DNA from 3 places in the Comamonas testosteroni genome. Region 1 is predicted to be linked to each of the others. Evidence: predicted binding sites of a transcription regulator. Region 1 holds the regulator's gene; each other region holds the start of a gene.
What was found. Region 1 encodes FNR, which switches genes on or off when oxygen is low (the NO sensors DNR and NnrR bind a similar motif). Its sites were predicted from a motif close to TTGATNNNNATCAA; they were not measured.
Positions count from the first base shown of each region.

Region 2: the regulator FNR is predicted to act here: its motif matches at 2,871-2,884, upstream of F0P97_RS14575 (PAS domain-containing methyl-accepting chemotaxis protein).
Region 3: the regulator FNR is predicted to act here: its motif matches at 3,469-3,482, upstream of F0P97_RS12055 (universal stress protein).

Region 1 covers NZ_CP043568.1:2,293,930-2,299,581, forward strand. Annotated here, with positions in the region: gene ccoG (cytochrome c oxidase accessory protein CcoG) at 1-734, shown strand, start outside; gene F0P97_RS10475 (FixH family protein) at 861-1,166, shown strand; gene F0P97_RS10480 (hypothetical protein) at 1,543-1,806, shown strand; gene fnr (fumarate/nitrate reduction transcriptional regulator Fnr) at 1,945-2,667, opposite strand; gene hemN (oxygen-independent coproporphyrinogen III oxidase) at 2,936-4,318, shown strand; gene F0P97_RS10495 (sulfite exporter TauE/SafE family protein) at 4,322-5,035, shown strand; gene F0P97_RS10500 (HD-GYP domain-containing protein) at 5,146-5,652, shown strand, end outside.
Region 2 covers NZ_CP043568.1:3,181,109-3,186,760, reverse strand. Annotated here, with positions in the region: gene F0P97_RS14595 (Imm10 family immunity protein) at 128-550, shown strand; gene F0P97_RS14590 (DUF2750 domain-containing protein) at 997-1,317, shown strand; gene F0P97_RS14585 (BLUF domain-containing protein) at 1,428-1,826, opposite strand; gene F0P97_RS14580 (MHYT domain-containing protein) at 2,052-2,825, opposite strand; gene F0P97_RS14575 (PAS domain-containing methyl-accepting chemotaxis protein) at 3,113-4,657, shown strand; gene F0P97_RS27625 (polysaccharide deacetylase family protein) at 5,057-5,647, opposite strand.
Region 3 covers NZ_CP043568.1:2,657,063-2,662,714, forward strand. Annotated here, with positions in the region: gene F0P97_RS12035 (IclR family transcriptional regulator domain-containing protein) at 1-441, opposite strand, end outside; gene pobA (4-hydroxybenzoate 3-monooxygenase) at 622-1,797, shown strand; gene F0P97_RS12045 (2OG-Fe dioxygenase family protein) at 1,996-2,775, shown strand; gene F0P97_RS12050 (hypothetical protein) at 2,965-3,438, shown strand; gene F0P97_RS12055 (universal stress protein) at 3,595-4,032, shown strand; gene F0P97_RS12060 (bacteriohemerythrin) at 4,099-4,614, opposite strand; gene F0P97_RS12065 (Bug family tripartite tricarboxylate transporter substrate binding protein) at 4,754-5,652, opposite strand, start outside.

The DNA.
Region 1 (5,652 bases):
GCGCCATGTTCGACAAGGACACCATGATCGTCAGCTACGACGCCCAGCGTGGTGAAGCGCGCGGCCCGCGCAAGAAAGACGTTGACTACAAGGCACAAGGCCTGGGGGACTGCATAGATTGCAAGCTTTGCGTTCAGGTCTGCCCTGTGGGCATCGACATCCGCAAGGGGCTGCAGTATGAGTGCATCGGCTGCGGTCTGTGCATCGATGCCTGCAACTCCGTGATGGACAAGATGGAGTATCCGCGTGGCCTGATCCGGTTGACCACTCAGAATGCCGTGGCCAAGGCCTGGAAGCAGGTGCAGGTGATTCGCCGCATTTTCCGTCCGCGCGTGCTGATCTACTCGGCCGTGCTGGTAGCCCTCAGCGCCGCCATGATCGCCAGTCTGGTGCTGCGCGAGCCGCTCAAGGTCGACGTGATTCGCGACCGTGCCGCGCTTTCGCGCATCGTGGCGGGCGGCAAGCTGGAGAACGTCTACCGTCTGCAGATCATGAACGCCACCGAGTCCGAGCAGCGCTACCGTATCAGCGCCGAGGGCCTGGAGAATCTGGAGGTCGCATCCGATCAGGAAGTGAGCGTTGGCCCTGCAGAGACACGTGGCATTGCGGTGCGGCTGCAGATTCCGTATGGCTCAGCCACTCCCGGCTCGCACCCCGTACACTTCAATGTGGATGCAGTGACTGCCGGAGCAGGGCGTATTTCCGAAAAGACGGTGTTCCTGGTGCCGCGTTAATGCCAAGTCTTGCCGGTCTTCATGAGCCATCACGGAGGCCGGACAAGGGCACCGCCAATCGGCAACAATTGATGCCACCCTGCCATGCGTGCCTGGGTGGTCAGAATTTTGGAAAGAGGTTTCATCATGTTGGCAGCACAAGCCAAGGTCTCGCAAACGGCCAAGATCATCCACCCTGAGGACGGCAAGCCCTGGTGGAAGTTTGCCCATGTCTGGCTCATCATCGCCGGCCCGGTGATCGTGGTGATTGCCGGCTTTGTCACCGCATACATCGCAATGAGCAGGCCCGATCCCGTGATTGACCCTGACTACTACCGCCATGGCATGGAAATCAACCAGCGCCTGAGCGAAAGTGAAAAAAGCCTGGCGCCGGCAGTGACGGGGCGCAACCATGCCGCGACGCCAGCCAAGGATCATCCGCTGGATCGCTGACTGCGATTTCAACGCATCATCCTCAAGGCCGCTTCCGCGGCCTTTTTTTACGCCTATGGTTGCAGACTTTTCTGGAGCACGGCCGGTCGTGGCGGAGCTCTATGTCTTGGTCGACCGCAGAGTCGGACGGTTGTCTGCAGTGCTCAAAAACCGGCAAAGGATGGCCGGGCGGGTTCAATATCAGGAGCGCATAGCGCTTTATCAAAGCTTATTTCAGATAGATATTGACCTTAAGTCAATACAAAGAATGCACTGGAAGCTCTTTAAATAATAGCGGTTCAGGGTTTCCTATCTGAGTGCATGCCCTTGGTATGGCAGGGAAGGTCATGGCAATTGTGCAAAATGGGTTCAAAACCACAGGCCAAGGAGAATCGCGATGGATGCTCGACGCTGGATGTGGATTGTCTGGCCGGCTTTTCTGGCCGCGGCAATCATGGAAATGGTGGTATTTGCCTTTGTGGACCCGCTGGACATGCACTGGCTGGGCTCGCCTCTGGAATGGTCGCGCAATGCCATTTACACCCTGGCCTTTTTTGCCTTCTGGGCGGTCGCCGTGGCCAGCGGACTGATGACTGTCATGTTGGGGCGTTCGGCCAGCGATCTGAACCAGGGCATAGTCTCGGAGCCCCTGGTCGAGTGAAGCGCTGCGCACAGGGCCGCAGTTTCGGGGCCGGTGGCGGCCCCGGATGGTGCTTGGTCGCTCTCTGTGCCGGCGGCCTCGGCGGCGGGAAGCTTCTGGCAGGCATTCGCTGCCATCAAAAAAGCCCGCTGTCTGAACTTAGCCCTGGCATTGCTGGCTGTTGACGATGCGCTTGAGCGCATCGGTATCCAGAATGCGCAGATGGCGCTGTCTGACTTCGATGATGCCTTCCTCGGCGAACTTGGAGAAGGTGCGGCTCACGGTCTCCAGCTTGAGGCCCAGATAGCTGCCGATTTCTTCACGCGTCATGCGCAGCACCAACTCCGACTTCGAAAAGCCGCGTGCCGACAGACGCTGCACCAGGTTCAGCACAAAGGCTGCCAGACGCTCTTCGGCGCGCATGCTGCCCAGCAGCAGCATTACGCCATGCTCGCGCACGATTTCGCGGCTCATGACCTTGTGCACATGATTTTGCAGCGCCGTGACTTCGCGCGAGAGCTGCTCGAGCTTGTCGAAAGGCATGATGCAGACTTCGGCATCTTCCAGGGCCACGGCATCGCAGGTGTGGTGGTCGTTGACGATGCCGTCCAGGCCAATGATCTCGCCGGCCATCTGAAAGCCTGTGACCTGGTCGCGTCCGTCTTCAGTGGCCACGCTGGTCTTGAAGAAGCCGGTGCGAATGGCGTACAGCGAGGTGAACTCTTCTCCATTGCGAAATAGCAGCCCGCCGCGCTTGACCTTGCGGCGCGTGGCCACAATCTCGTCAATACGCTCCATTTGTTCATCGTCCAGGCCCATGGGCATGCACAGTTCACGCAGATTGCAGTTGGAGCAGGATGCTTTGATGGTCTGAAGATTCATGGGCTTTTAGCAACGGCGCAGACAGACACAGAGTGGAGAGTCGCGCCGGTCGTTGACCTCGTGGTTGAAGATGAGATGGATCAAATTGTCGCAGCACTCGCCTTGATGTCTCTTGATTTTCATCAAGGACAGGGTGATTGCCTTGGGGCACATTGCCCGTATTCGTTCAAAAACATGCGCTTTTGCCTATTTCGGGCATGATTTTCAGGATCTGATTTCCATTGAAATCTGCTCTATACAGAGTGTGGGCGCACCCTAACTCCCAGTTATGACCGCAGTCACGCCTGAGTTGCTGAGCCGCTTTGATATCCCCGGCCCACGCTACACATCATTCCCAACAGCCGACCGTTTTGTTGAGGCTTTTGGTGCAGATGACTATATCCTGGCATTGAAACAGCGCAAGACGCATTCGGGCTCACGTGCCTTGCCCCTGTCCGTTTATGTGCATGTGCCGTTTTGCGAGTCGCTTTGCTATTACTGCGCCTGCAACAAGATCGTGACCAAGCATCATGAGAAGGCTGCCGAGTATCTGGATTATCTGAGCCGTGAACTGGCCATGCATACCGAGCATTGCGGTAAAGGCCAGTTGGTAAGCCAGCTGCATCTGGGAGGCGGCACGCCGACCTTCTTCAGCGATGCCGAGCTGCGGCAGCTGATGCTTCTGATGCGTGAGCATTTCAAGCTCGATCCAGCCGGCGAGTATTCCATCGAGGTCGATCCGCGCACGGTCAGCAACGAGAGGTTGAAGGCACTCAAGGACATGGGCTTCAATCGCCTGAGCTTTGGCGTGCAGGATTTTGATCCCGCAGTGCAGAAAGCGGTGCACCGGGAGCAGCCCGCCGAGCAAGTCTTTGAGTTGGTGGCCGAGGCCCGCCGTCTGGGCTTTGTCTCCATCAATGTGGACCTGATCTACGGTCTGCCCAAGCAGACAACCGAGTCTTTTGCGCGAACGCTGGCCCAGGTCAATGAGCTGCGTCCCGACCGCATTGCGTTGTATGCCTATGCGCATCTGCCTGAGCGCTTCAAGCCGCAAAGGCGTATTGCATCCGCTGACTTGCCCATGGGACAGGACAAGCTGAACATGCTCTCCGGCGCAATTGATGCCTTCATGAATGGCGGCTATGTCTATGTGGGCATGGATCACTTTGCGCTGCCCGACGACTCTCTGGCCGTCGCCAAGCGCCAGGGGCGCCTGCATCGCAATTTCCAGGGCTACAGCACCCAGCCCGATTGCGACCTGATTGCGTTGGGCGTATCGGCCATCGGCAAGGTGGGCGCCACCTACAGCCAGAACGTCAAGACCCTGGAAGAGTATTACGACGCCATTGATGGCGGCATGCTGCCCGTGCAGCGCGGATTGGCGCTCTCGCGTGACGATCTGGTGCGCAGAGCCATCATCATGGCCATCATGTGTCAGGGCTCCGTCCTGTATGAGCCGATGGAGCAGGCCTGGCTGATCAATTTCCGCGAGTACTTTGCTCGGGAGCTGGCAGCACTGGCGGAAATGCAGCGCAATGGCCTGGTTCAGCTATCCGACGAGGGCTTCAAGGTCACGGGCCTGGGCTGGTTTTTTGTGCGCGGAGTAGCCATGCTGTTTGATCGATATTTGCAGGCCGACCGAAACCGCGCGCGCTTTTCGCGCATCATCTAGCGCATGTTGTTTTCGCTGGTCTGGACTGCTTTGATCATGGGGCTCGTGGGTGGGCCCCATTGTCTTGTGATGTGCGCTGCACCCTGCAGCGTTGTGACGGGTGCAAGGCCTACCAGCGACGGCCAGGTCATCGCCTTGCACGGCCTGCAAAAACGCCAATGGCTGCGTACCAGTCTGTTTCATCTGGGACGCATTGCTGGTTATGCCCTGCTGGGCGGAGTGGCTGCCGTGGCCATGGAGAGTCTGGCCTGGCTGACCAGCCAGACAACGGCCTTGCAGAAGCTGTGGACGCTGATGCATGTCGCGGTCATGGCCTGGGGTCTGGCCATGGTGGTGCAGGCGCGACAACCGGTGTGGCTGGAGCAGGCGGGGCGTTCTGTCTGGACCAGGGTCCAGCCCTGGGTCGTCGCCCCAGGAGGGAGTCTGGCCGCGGGCTTTGCCTGGGCCCTGATGCCTTGCGGCTTGCTGTATTCGGCAGTGCTGGTGGCCGCGCTGAGTGGCGGAGTCTGGCAAGGTGCTCTGTCCATGACAGCCTTTGCCGTTGGCGGCGCAGTGTGGCTGCTGGCGGGTCCCTGGTTGTGGCAACTGGGGCAGTCGCATCTCAATACATTGCGGGCGCGCTGGGGCACCAGAATTGCGGGTCTGATGCTGATTGGTGTTGCGAGTTGGGCTTTGTGGATGGATCTGGTCTACAAACCCAGCCTTTGGTGCCGATAAGTCACACAGGAAGGGAATGTTGGTGCAGTTTGCATCCCAACAGACCCTAGTCATGCTTGAGCAGTCATGGAACTGCGGAATAATGTCTTATCTTGTGTGTAGCGCTCAAAGTGAATCGTTTCGTTGCTATTGATATCGGACAACTGCGAATTGGCATGTATGTCCATCTGGAGACTGGCTGGTTGCGCCACCCGTTTCCCGTCAGCAGCTTCAAGATTGTCAATGAAGAGCAGTTGCAGACACTCAGGACCTTGAAGCTCAAGGCAGTTCAGGTTGATCTATCCAGAAGCGATCTGGAAGCAGAGGCTGCGCCTCCGGCCGCAGACCCTCAACTCGCTCCTGTCCCCCCTGAGAATGATGCGCATGCATGGCGCAACAGTATCTTGGGCGTGCAATCCAGGTTTCTGGGCGCGGTTTCCGTATTTGATGACGTGCAGGCCTTGTTGCCAGCCAACCCCGAGAAGGCGCGGACAACGACGGATATGCTGGTTGCGCAGCAAGTCGTCAAACTGGCGCAGGCTCGTGATCTGAGTTTGCATCTGCTCGCGGATACGGGTGGCGCCACCTTTGGCGTTCATGGTGTCAACGTCTCTGTACTGAGCCTGCTGCTGGGTAAG
Region 2 (5,652 bases), 890 kb from region 1:
TAGCACATATTCTGCAAACGCCGGGAGACTGCTGCCGGCCGATCTACGGCGCTCGTGATCAGGGCCTTCCCGGCATAGGATTCCAGCTCCAAGCCTGTTGCAGCCCTGAACCCTCAAGAACACCCAAATGAACACTCTCTCCTTTCACGCAGCCTGCATCGCCACAAAAGACCCGGAGGACTTCTGCCACCTTGTCGGCTTCGCCGACAAGAAGCACGACACCAAGCATTACCTGATGCTCCAACGCTCCTTCGAAGAGGATGAAGACGAGCAGGATGAAGAGCTGTGCATGGATACCTATCATGTCGAGTGGTGCGGGCAGCAGAGACCTCGCTATGGCGGCATTGAGCGGTTTGTGCTGAAGCGTACCGGTGCGGAGGTCACGTTCAAGCGCGAGGCTGCGAAGGACATCGATGAACTGAAGCAAATGTCCATCGCCTTTGATCTTTCGGCCGGCGAGTACGAGGAACTGAAAGCCGCCTTGACGAATATCTTTGCCGGGGAGAGCTGCTTCGAGATAACGGATGGCCAGTCTATCGGGGCTGCATAGGCGTGGCGAACGAGTCCGGGCCCTTCGCTCTGGATACGTCATCAAGGGCAGGGCTGATGCGGCGCAGCCTTGATGGTCATGGTGCCCATACCGGTCCGGCTGGCTTTTGGCCAGCATGAGCGTGTGGCCGAGCAGGGCGGTTGTGGTGGGTAGCTGAGACGGGGAGGCGGATCAGGACTCAACGCGGTCAAGAAGAAAATCTGCTGGCAGCCCGCTTCCGGCTGTTCATGGTTGCGGCTGCCACTGTTCGATCCACAGCGGGCATGTGCATCGGCGCTATCGCCAATTCATCATTGCTGGAGCGACCGGCCCTTCGGCTCCAACCTGGTGACAGAATGCCTCATTCATACAGCTCCAGTTCTCACATGGAAAAGTCTTATCCACTGAATCGACAGCAGCTCTAAGCGGTTTCGGCACTTGCCAGTCATCAGCGTTATCGACATTTCATCGGCCGAGTATCGGACTGGCAATTGGTGTGGGGACTGAGAAATGAGGGTGGATGGGTGACAGCCTCGGACCGCAACGGAAATCCTGTGGCCCCCTTTTGGCCACATCCCGATTACGCGATTGCTTGTGCAGTTGGCGAATGGGCTGGCAATTCCCCTGCAAGCATCGATGTTCACCATTTCCTGAGTCGTTGGCTTCCCGGTATGGAAAAGGACGGCATGCTTGCGGCCGTATTCCCTACGCCAACAATGCAGGGGGTAGTCGTTTCGCCGCGTCAGCTGCAAAGGGGTATCGAAGAAGAACTGTCTTGCCTGGAGTGAATGAAAGCAGTTTGAAATTCCGCTTCCGGCCTGTAGGCGGCAGTTTCGGCACGCTCTTCGAACCGGCGCAAATCAGAGTGCTTCAGCAGCAAGGAGATTGAATGGAGCTGCTATGCAGCATCCAGCATTGGCAATAGTTGCTGCAGGCAGCTCATTGCGGCATCTCCGTCGACAACCCACATTTGGGCCAACGGCTCGGCATCTTCCACCGAGAGGTAAGCCATGGTCCAACCGGAGAAAAGGCGGCTTGTTATACCTCTTGCCTCGTGCTGCGGAGTGAAATTGGTATGGCGATTGTCCAGGGATATCTTTTGGGCCAGTGCAACCACCTGCTGCTGAGGACCCTCCATGTATTGGACGAAGCGCTGACCGTCAAAAATCAGGATTCCTGTGATCCCATGAGCCTCATTGAAGCGACGTGAGACTCTGGTGATATCTGCGACACAGCTCGTGCTGGCGTCACTGGCGATTTCACTGTGATAAAGAAAACATCCGAGCAGGTGTTTCAAGGTATCCTCTTGCTTTCAGCGCTGCATAGATGCGGTTGGTGCCGGTATCGAGATCGTCTCAAGCCAGGTACCGAAAACCTATTCCTTGCAGACAGAGTTGGAGTGGTGATCAATGGTCCGCTTGCTCGTCACCGAGCGACATGCGCCAACGAGACAGGTCGAGATTGATGGTGGCGCAATGCGAAGTAAGCTCCATAAAAAGGGGCACGAGTCTGCTGCCGCAATTCATTTGCGAGGGATGCCTGCTCTTGTGCTGCTCTTTTGGAAAGATACCAGCGCCAGGTCCATCAGCAGAACCATCGACATGCCCAGGGCCAGTACAGCCACCACCATCGGCAGTCCAAGCGCGCTGAGCACATACCTTCCCGAAGGAATTGCAAGGCGATTTTCCGTGGTGCAAATGAACTCGGCCGCACTCATGCCCGTGTAGTGCATGGCACAAACGGCAAGGGCCATGATCGCTGCTGCAAGCAGGCGCATGCTTGTCTGTGCGGTATGAAATGCCAGCCACAGCGCCGCAGTTGCAGCCACCAGAGCAATAAGCACCGACATGGCGATTCGCTCATAGTCCCACTCCAGGTGGCCTCCAAAACGCATGCCATACATGCCTAGGTAGTGCATGACAACGGCGCCCAGCCCGAGCATGGATCCGGCCAGCAACAAACGACCAATGCTGCGCGGGTTGCGAGCCACGATATGAAAAGCCAGAGCCGAGATTGCCACCGCGGCAATGAGCGACACGCCTGTCTCCCATACCGAGTAGCCGGTCCCAAGGTCCATGCGCAGCGCAAGCATGGCAATGAAATGCATCGACCATACGCCAATGCCGCCCAGGGCAATCCCTGTGCTGCCAAGGCTCATCAGATAGCTCTGACGGTCATCAATCTCCGGCTCAAGTCGCCTGGCGGAGATCAGCGCAATGAAGGCGCCAATCATTGAAATCGCGTACGACAGTACAACCAATTCCATGCTGTAGCTGGTGCTGACCATTGCATCCATGAGCCTCTCCTGGTTGCCGAACAAGAAGAATCCAGAATTTGTAAATTGACTTGTATCAAATTAATTCAGAGCCATCAAGGTGATTTGATGAATCAGATCTGATTAGATGCTAGGTAGATACATCAGATCTGATCTCTATTCAAAAATTGAGACCAGTCAAGGAATATGTAAGCACTTGATACAAGCAAGCGCTCAAGGAGCGATCGCACGGGTGCCCAAGGCGTGCCGGCTTCACTCAATCTGGGCGGTATCTCGTTTTGTCAGGCCATTGACCACAGAAGGCACATATGAGAGTGAACGCACCAGTGACACAGCGGGAGTACAGCTTTGATGAGCATGCAACTCTGATGTCCACCACGGACACGGAGAGCTACATCAAATATGCCAATCAGGCGTTCATGGAGGTCAGCGGCTTCGAGCCGCAAGAGATCCTCGGGCAGACGCACAATCTGGTGCGCCACCCGGACATGCCCCCGGCCGCTTTTGCCGACATGTGGGCCACGCTCAAAAGCGGCGAGCCCTGGAGCGCACTGGTCAAGAACCGGCGCAAGAACGGGGACCACTACTGGGTTCGGGCCAATGCCATTCCCATCATCCGCAATGACAAGGCCAAGGGCTATATGTCGGTGCGCACCCAGCCCGAGCGCAAAGAGGTCGAGGCGGCGCAAAAGCTGTATGAGTCCATGCACGACAAGGGCGGTTCAGCTCCCGAGCTGCACAAAGGCATAGTCTCCCAGAAGGGGCTGGGGAAGCTGCTGTCGATCTGGCGGCACATGGGGGTGCGCCGGCGCATTCGCCTGAACTCGCTGGCCTTGTGGGGCGCTCTGGTGCTTGGGGCCTGGCTGCTGGCTCAAAGCCAGATGCAGTTCCTGTCGATGGCGGCCTTCATGACGGTGGCCCTGATGGTGATGACGCTATTGCTCGAGAGCCAGTTCGCCACGCCGCTGGAGCTGCTCAAGCGTCAGTCGCTGAACGTGGCCACCGGCAACAACCGGCAGACGCAATACCTGCAGCGCACGGATGAAATCGGCACCACGCTGCGCACGGTCAACCAGATCGGTCTCATGTTCCGCTGGCTGGTGGACGATGTGAATCAGCAGGCGCTCAATGTTCAGCAGGCCTGTAACGAGATCGAGCAGGGCAACAGCTATCTGCACGGGCAGACGGAGCAGTTGGCGGTGAATGTGGCCCAGACCTCGGCCTCCATGGAGCAGATCACGGCCCGGGTTCAGTCCAGCGCCGATACAGCCCAAAAAGCCGGTGTGCTGGCCAGCGAAGCCAGCGCGGCGGCCTTGCGCGGGGGCCAGTCCATGGATCAGATCGTCTCCACCATGGAGTCGATTACGGCCAACTCCCGCCGCATTGCCGACATCGTCGGCGTGATTGACAGCATTGCCTTTCAAACCAACTTGCTGGCGCTGAATGCGGCCGTGGAGGCCGCCCGCGCAGGCGAGCATGGCAGGGGGTTTGCCGTGGTTGCCGGTGAGGTGCGGGCCCTGGCGCAGCGCAGCGCCGATGCCGCCAAGGAGATCAAGGCGCTGATTCAGGCCAGCACGGCCACCGTCGAGGCGGGCTCTCTGGTGGTCAGCGATGCGGGGAGCAATATCGGGGATATCGTCTCTCAGGCGCGCAGCGTGGCGGACTTCATTGCCGAGATCAGCAAGGCCACGCGCGAACAAAGCGAGGAGATCAGCCAGGTCGGGAAGTCGGTGGCGGACATGGACTATCTGACGCAGCAGAACGCGCAGCTGGTGACCCAGGGGACGCAGGCGTCGAGCAGCCTGCAATGGCAGGTGAAAAATCTCGTGGAAGCGATTGGCGTGTTCCGGTGAGCGGCCGCACCAGCGAACAATCCTGACAACTGCTTCTGGCCGGCGGGCGGCCGTCTCTGAACGCCCCTAAGAGGACTGCTAAGGTACTAGTGACTCCAGGCGGAGCTTGGGTTCTTCATAGACCGAGTCCTCGGCGGGATAGCGCAGGCCAGAAATGCCGCGCGCTTTCGCGCTTGCCCATACGACGCTTTCGCCAGCAGGCAATATGTCAGGCTGCGAAGAGTAGACAGGATCTTTGAAGGCGGTTGTTGCTGGTACGAACGTCCAGCCTTGCTTGCGAAAGGCCGAAACGATTCAGGCATGGTTGCCGCATTGATCTCATTGGTGTGCAGCAGCATCACATGCGCAGGGCTTCGACCAAGTACCTGCCTGGCCAGGCCTTCATAGTAAGTAGCCCGGTCAAGCAAGTGGTTCAATGTAGGCCAACTTGACCCGGACAGCCTTGTCGTGTGAACCAGCTCGTAGCAGCGAGGAATAGATCTTGTTGTAGTACCAATCGCTGGCATCAATGGAGACTGGAGCCGGTCTATATCCATTTGATTTCATCCAGGACCGGATACCGTCACGCTTTTCCAGCGTATCACCTTCTTTCAGGTAAGGAAAACGAAGCATCGGCACCCAAGTCGGAATGTGACGCAGAGCTGCATCGGCCTTTTTCACATCCGCAATGAACTCGTTCAATGTCATCTCTGTGGATGCAAGACTGCGGTGTGTCGCCGTATGGTTGCCTACCGCATGACCTGCCTTGGCCCAATCCATGACGAGCCCCATTCCTCGATCACCGCCCATGCGAATGAGCGAGGGGAATACCATCGCTGTGATGCCAGAGTCTTTGAGGCTGGTAATGATCTGCTGATTCCAAACCTGCGCCTGGATCTGCTTGTCGGGGTTCAGTCCATCATCAAAGGTCAAACTCAACGTCTGGGCAAAGCCCAGGGATGAAAAAAGCAGAACGGCCAGCGATGCAATAGCGCGAAGAATGGTTGGCATGAGAG
Region 3 (5,652 bases), 360 kb from region 1:
TGCCGGCAGACGCGTGCCCAGGTGCAGTCCATGGGCCATCAGCCGCTCGCCTTTTTCATGAACGGCGCTGCGCGCGACGATGACGACTTCACGGCCCTCGCGCACCACGCAGGAGTAGGACAGCCCGGTCTGTGCTGCCAGTCTGTGCAGCACGGGTTGCACGATGCGCGGCAGCCGGGCCGAGGCCAGATAGCTGCCCGACAGGCGCAGTACCTTGGGAGCCAGCCAGAAATAGCTGCCATCGGTTTCCAGATAGCCGAGATAGGCCAGCGTGAGCAGGTGGCGCCTGGCTGCGGCGCGGGTGATACCTGCGCGCTCGGCCGCCATGGTGGCATTCAGACGCTGGCGCTCGGTGTCGAAGCTCTCGAGTACGGCCAGGCCCTTGGCCAGGCCGGCAATGAAGTCTGCCGGGGCGATGGAGGGGGAAGCGGGGTCATTCATGGAGGGGGCCGTCGTTCTTGTTTTGCGCGATCATCGTTCTCATTGTGCGATTATCGCGCAAACAACGCTGCTCGCCTTTGTTTTGATGCAGCACAAAACTTAGTCTTGCTCCGTAGCGCAACCGGCGTCGTCACGCTCGCCGATTGACAGGTTTTTGAGCCATAACAAGGAGTCACAATCATGCGTACACAAGTCGCCATCATTGGTGCCGGTCCCTCGGGTCTGCTGCTGGGGCAGCTGCTCTACAAGGCGGGCATCGACAACATCATCATCGAGCAGCGCAGCGCCGACTATGTGCTGGGCCGCATCCGCGCCGGCGTGCTGGAGCAGGTGGCTGTGGATCTGCTCAAGCAGGCGGGTGCCGACAAGCGCATGAATGAGGAAGGACTGCCTCATGACGGCATCGAGCTGCTGTTCAAGGGCAAGCGTCACCGCATCAATCTGCATGACCTGACCGGCGGCAAGCGCGTGATGGTCTACGGCCAGACCGAAGTCACCCGCGATCTGATGGAAGTGCGCGCCCAGGAGGGGCTGACCACGGTCTACGAGGCCAGCAATGTGCAGCCCGTGGACTTCGAGAGCGACAAGCCCAAGGTGCGTTACGAAAAAGACGGCCAGTTGCACGAGATAGAGTGCGACTTCATCGCCGGCTGCGACGGCTTTCACGGCATCTGCCGTGCCAGCGCTCCTCAGGACAAGATCAAGACCTTCGAGAAGGTCTATCCCTTCGGCTGGCTGGGCCTGCTCTCCGATACGCCGCCCGTGTCGCATGAGCTGATCTACGCCAACACCGAGCGCGGCTTTGCCCTTTGCAGTCAGCGCAGCGCCACGCGCAGCCGCTACTATCTGCAGGTGCCGCTGACCGACAAGGTGGAGGACTGGAGCGACGAGGCGTTCTGGGAAGAGCTCAAGAAGCGCCTGGACCCCGAAGCCCGCGCCAATCTGGTGACTGGTCCTTCGCTGGAAAAAAGCATTGCGCCCCTGCGCAGCTTTGTGACCGAGCCCATGCGCTTCGGCCGCATGTTCCTGGCCGGAGACGCCGCCCACATCGTGCCTCCTACAGGCGCCAAGGGCCTGAACCTGGCGGCTTCCGACGTGGGCTATCTGTCGCAAGCCTTTGTCGAGTACTACAAGGAGCAGTCCGAGGCCGGTATCGACCGCTACTCCGAGCAGTGCCTGCGCCGCGTCTGGAAGGCCGAGCGCTTCTCCTGGTGGATGACCTCCATGCTGCACAACTTCCCTGGCGAGGGCGAGTTCAACACCAAGGTGCAGGAAGCGGAGCTGGACTACATCGTCAACTCCGAGGCCGGCTCGACCTCGCTGGCGGAGAACTATGTGGGCCTGCCCCTGGTGTAAGCCGGAGAACTGATTGCTCTCGTCACTGCCGTGATGAATGCCTGGCCTCTGATCTTGGCGCCAGGCTGTCTGCCTGCATCGCTATATGCGATGCAGGCATTTTTTTCATCCATGCAATTTGGTTGATGCTGCCTTGCGTAAATTTTGATGCCGAGCCACAAGCCGGCAGGGCCTGCGAGGAGTAAGCTTGCCGACCTTATGGCGCACATCATGTTTTCCCCTCCCTATATTGCCGCTGCCGAGGCAGCCCAGTCCTTGCGCACGCGTGGCTATGCCGTGCTGCAGCCCGAGGACTTTGCCCAGTGGATGGGCCTGAGCGTGAGCGATCTGCATGCCATGGATGCGGACTGGCAGGGTTTGCCGCCCGATGCTTTCCTCAAGGATGGCGGCCGCTATCGCCGCCGCCGCCATTCCTGTTTTGTCAGCGAAGGCGATCAGGTGCAGCAGGTGCCCCACCGCGCTCACTGGCAGCCCGTGGAGTACAACGCTCTGCATGGGGGCATGCAGCGCATGTTCGAGCCCATGCTCGACAGCACCACCACCAGCATGGCCTGGCTGGCGATGATCAACGCTCTGGGACAGCTGGCCGATCAGGTGTTCTGCACCGACGAGCTGCATGAGCGCTGGTTTGTCGAGGCGCACCAGTTCCGCATCGACACCACGGACGGCATTGGCCGGCCCACGCCCGAAGGCGCGCACCGCGATGGCGTCGATCTGGTCGCCGTGCTGCTGGTGGGGCGCAAGGGCGTCAAAGGAGGCGAGACTCGCGTGTTCGAGGCGACCGGTCCCAACGGCCAGCGTTTCACGTTGACCGAGCCATGGTCCGTGATGCTGCTCGACGATGCACGGATGATTCATGAAACCACGCCGATTCAACCCGTCGAGCACGGCGGCGTGCGCGATACGCTGGTGCTGACCTATCGTCGTGGCAGCTTCCAGGGCGCCGAGCTCCAGGAGCAGCAGGGCCAGGCCGCTTGATTGAGACGGACGGCTTTGTTCGAAAAATTTGAGCAAAACTGTAACATTCTCAATACGTCAAAGTGACGGCCTCAACACTGCATGATGCAGGCTCGTCGCGACGAAGCTTTCGCCTCTTCAAGTCTTCCCTGCATCCAGCAAGCCAGATCAACTGGCCGACACCACGCCCTGCGGGGCGTGGTTTTCTATATGAATCGCTTTTACGTCCTTGGCATTTCAGTACTGACAGCTCTTGTCACAGTAGCGGCCTGCAAGCCTTCGCAAGACCGCCCTGCGCAGGCGGCCTACATCAAGGAGCCCACGATCTACTTTCGCAATGGTCTCGAGATTACCCTTGGCGATGCCTCGGTGCCGATTCACGGCGTGGAGGAATGTCCATATGGCCTGGCCGCGCCGGCCGGGACTGTGGTCGAGTTCAATGATGCCAAGTGCATTCGACTGTCGGACGATACCGAGCAGATCGTCGTGATGCTGGACATGCCGGACGGCATCGTCCAGGAGGAATGGACCGTGCGCCGCGATGCGCCAAGCAAACCCCATGAGCCAGCCTTCAAGAATGTCTCCCTGTTGCGCCCGGACGGCTCTCGCATCACGATTACCGACAAGTCCGACAGACTGCTGGACAAATGCTACGAATACCAGGCGGCCCATGTCTGCATCTGAGCCAGACCTCGGTCGGTGTGAACTTCAGGGTTGATTCATGTCAACACGCTGAGGCATGATGAAGGCAGACTCTCGCTATCTCAAGAGCGGCATCTGCCCCGGGCCTCTGGCTTGAGGTCCTTGTCGCCTGCAACCTGAAAGGGGAAACATATGTCCATGTTCAATCACATTCTGGTTCCGGTCGACGGCTCCAAGCCATCCATGCTGGCGGCACGCAAGGCCGCCGAGCTCTCCAAGGTCTTCGGCTGCGCCGTGACGGCGGTGTATGTGGTCGATCCCTATCCTTTTACCGGCGTGGGCGCCGACTTTGCCTATGGCCAGTCACAGTATCTGAGTGCGGCCACCGCCGAGGCCAACACCGCCCTGGATGCGGTCAAGGCCATCATGGATGAGGCAGGCGTGCCCGTGAAGACCCTGGTGGGTGAGGGTCATGCAGTGCATGAAGGCATTGTGCGCACCATGGAAAGCGTGGGCGCAGACCTTGTCGTCATGGGCTCGCAGGGGCGTCGCGGCCTTGAGAAGCTGATGCTGGGCAGCGTCACGCAACGCGTGCTGGGCGCAGTCAAAATCCCGGTTCTTGTTGTGCGCGAGTAAGCGCAAGGCGGCTGCCCACGAAGCAACGGCTCCCCAAGGAGCCGTTTTGCTGGTGAATCAGAGTGCTCAGCGATTGAGCAGCCGGGCCAGCCAGCCCTTTTTCTTGCGCTGCAATTCCAGCTCCTGCAGCACTTCCGTTTTGAGCCGTTCTTTTTCTGCCGCGTGTCCGCTTTCTTTGGACATCATGCGTATATAGACCTTGGCCGAATCCACATAGCCATGGTCTTCGTTGCGGATGTGGTTGAACAGCCAGCGCGAGAGCATGCCGTGCAATTCGGCAGCCACATCCTCGCCCGCATCAAAGCGGGTCTGCATCTCGATCACGCGGCGCGTGAACAGCTCGTGCACTTTTTTGTGCGGCCCGGCGAACATGTAGCCAGCGCTTTCGATCAGGCTTTCCTCGAAGACGAAATGCGAGACGGTGTAGTCGATCATCTCGCCGATGACATCCCCCAGGCCCTCTCGGTCGGGCGAACTTCGCAGCTCGTAGAGCCGGTTGATGTAGTCGACGATGCGGCGGTGCTGCCGGTCGATCTCCGCAATCCCGGTGTCCAGCTCGGGGACCCAGACCAGCAATGCCATTGTGTTCTCCAGAAATTTGAGGATTTCCGAAGAAGTATTCACGAGCTTGTCATATGCCGCTTTGATGCAGATCAGTCCGATCCGCAGCCGGGCGTTGTAGGAGCGCGTGCTGGAATCCGCGCTCCGGCGCCCTTTGGCGTCACTCGATCTTGGCGCCCGAGGACTCGACGACCTGCTTGGACTGCCTGAAGTCGGCCTGGAACATCTTGTCGAAGCTGGCTGCGCTCATGGCTTGGGGCTCGGCGCCCTGGGTCAGAATGGCCTCGCGCACCTCGGGCACGGCCAGCAGCTTGTTGACTTCGACATTGACCTTGGTCACGATGGCTGTGGGTGTGCCCTTGGGCATGAACAGGCCGTACCAGGTGCTCACATCAAAGCCCTTGAGGCCGGACTCGGCCAGTGTTGGGGTGTCCGGCAGCGAGGACGAGCGCTTTGCGGAGGTTACGGCGATGGCGCGCAGCTTGCCGGCCTTGATCTGGGCTATGGCCGAGGGTACGGAGGACACCAGCAGATCCACATTGCCGGCCAGTGCATCCATCATCGCGGGGTTGGAGCCTTTGTAGGGCACGTGGGTCAGATGAATGTCCGAAGCCTTTTCCAGCATCACGCCGGCCAGGTGGATGCTGGTGCCGTTGCCGGGCGAGCCGTAGGTGATCTTGGACGGGTTCTTCTTGGCTGCAGCCACCACGTCGGCCAGCGTCTTGTACGGCGAGTTGGCGGCCGTGGCAATCACGATGGGTGTGTAGGCCACGTGAGCCACAGGGGTCAGATCCTTGCTGGGGTTCCAGGGCAGGTTCTTGTAGAGATAGGGGCCAAGGACCACATTGTCCTTCTGGCCCATGACCATGTCATAGCCCGTGGGGGCCGCCTTGACCGCTTCGGTGATGCCGATGGTGCCGCCTGCGCCAGCGCGGTTGTCGGGGACCACGGTCCACTTGCTGACTTCGGTGAGCTTGTTGGCAATCACGCGCGAGAGGATGTCGGTGCCGCCGCCAGGCGGGAAAGGCACGATCATGCGCACGGGCTTGTTGGGGTAGT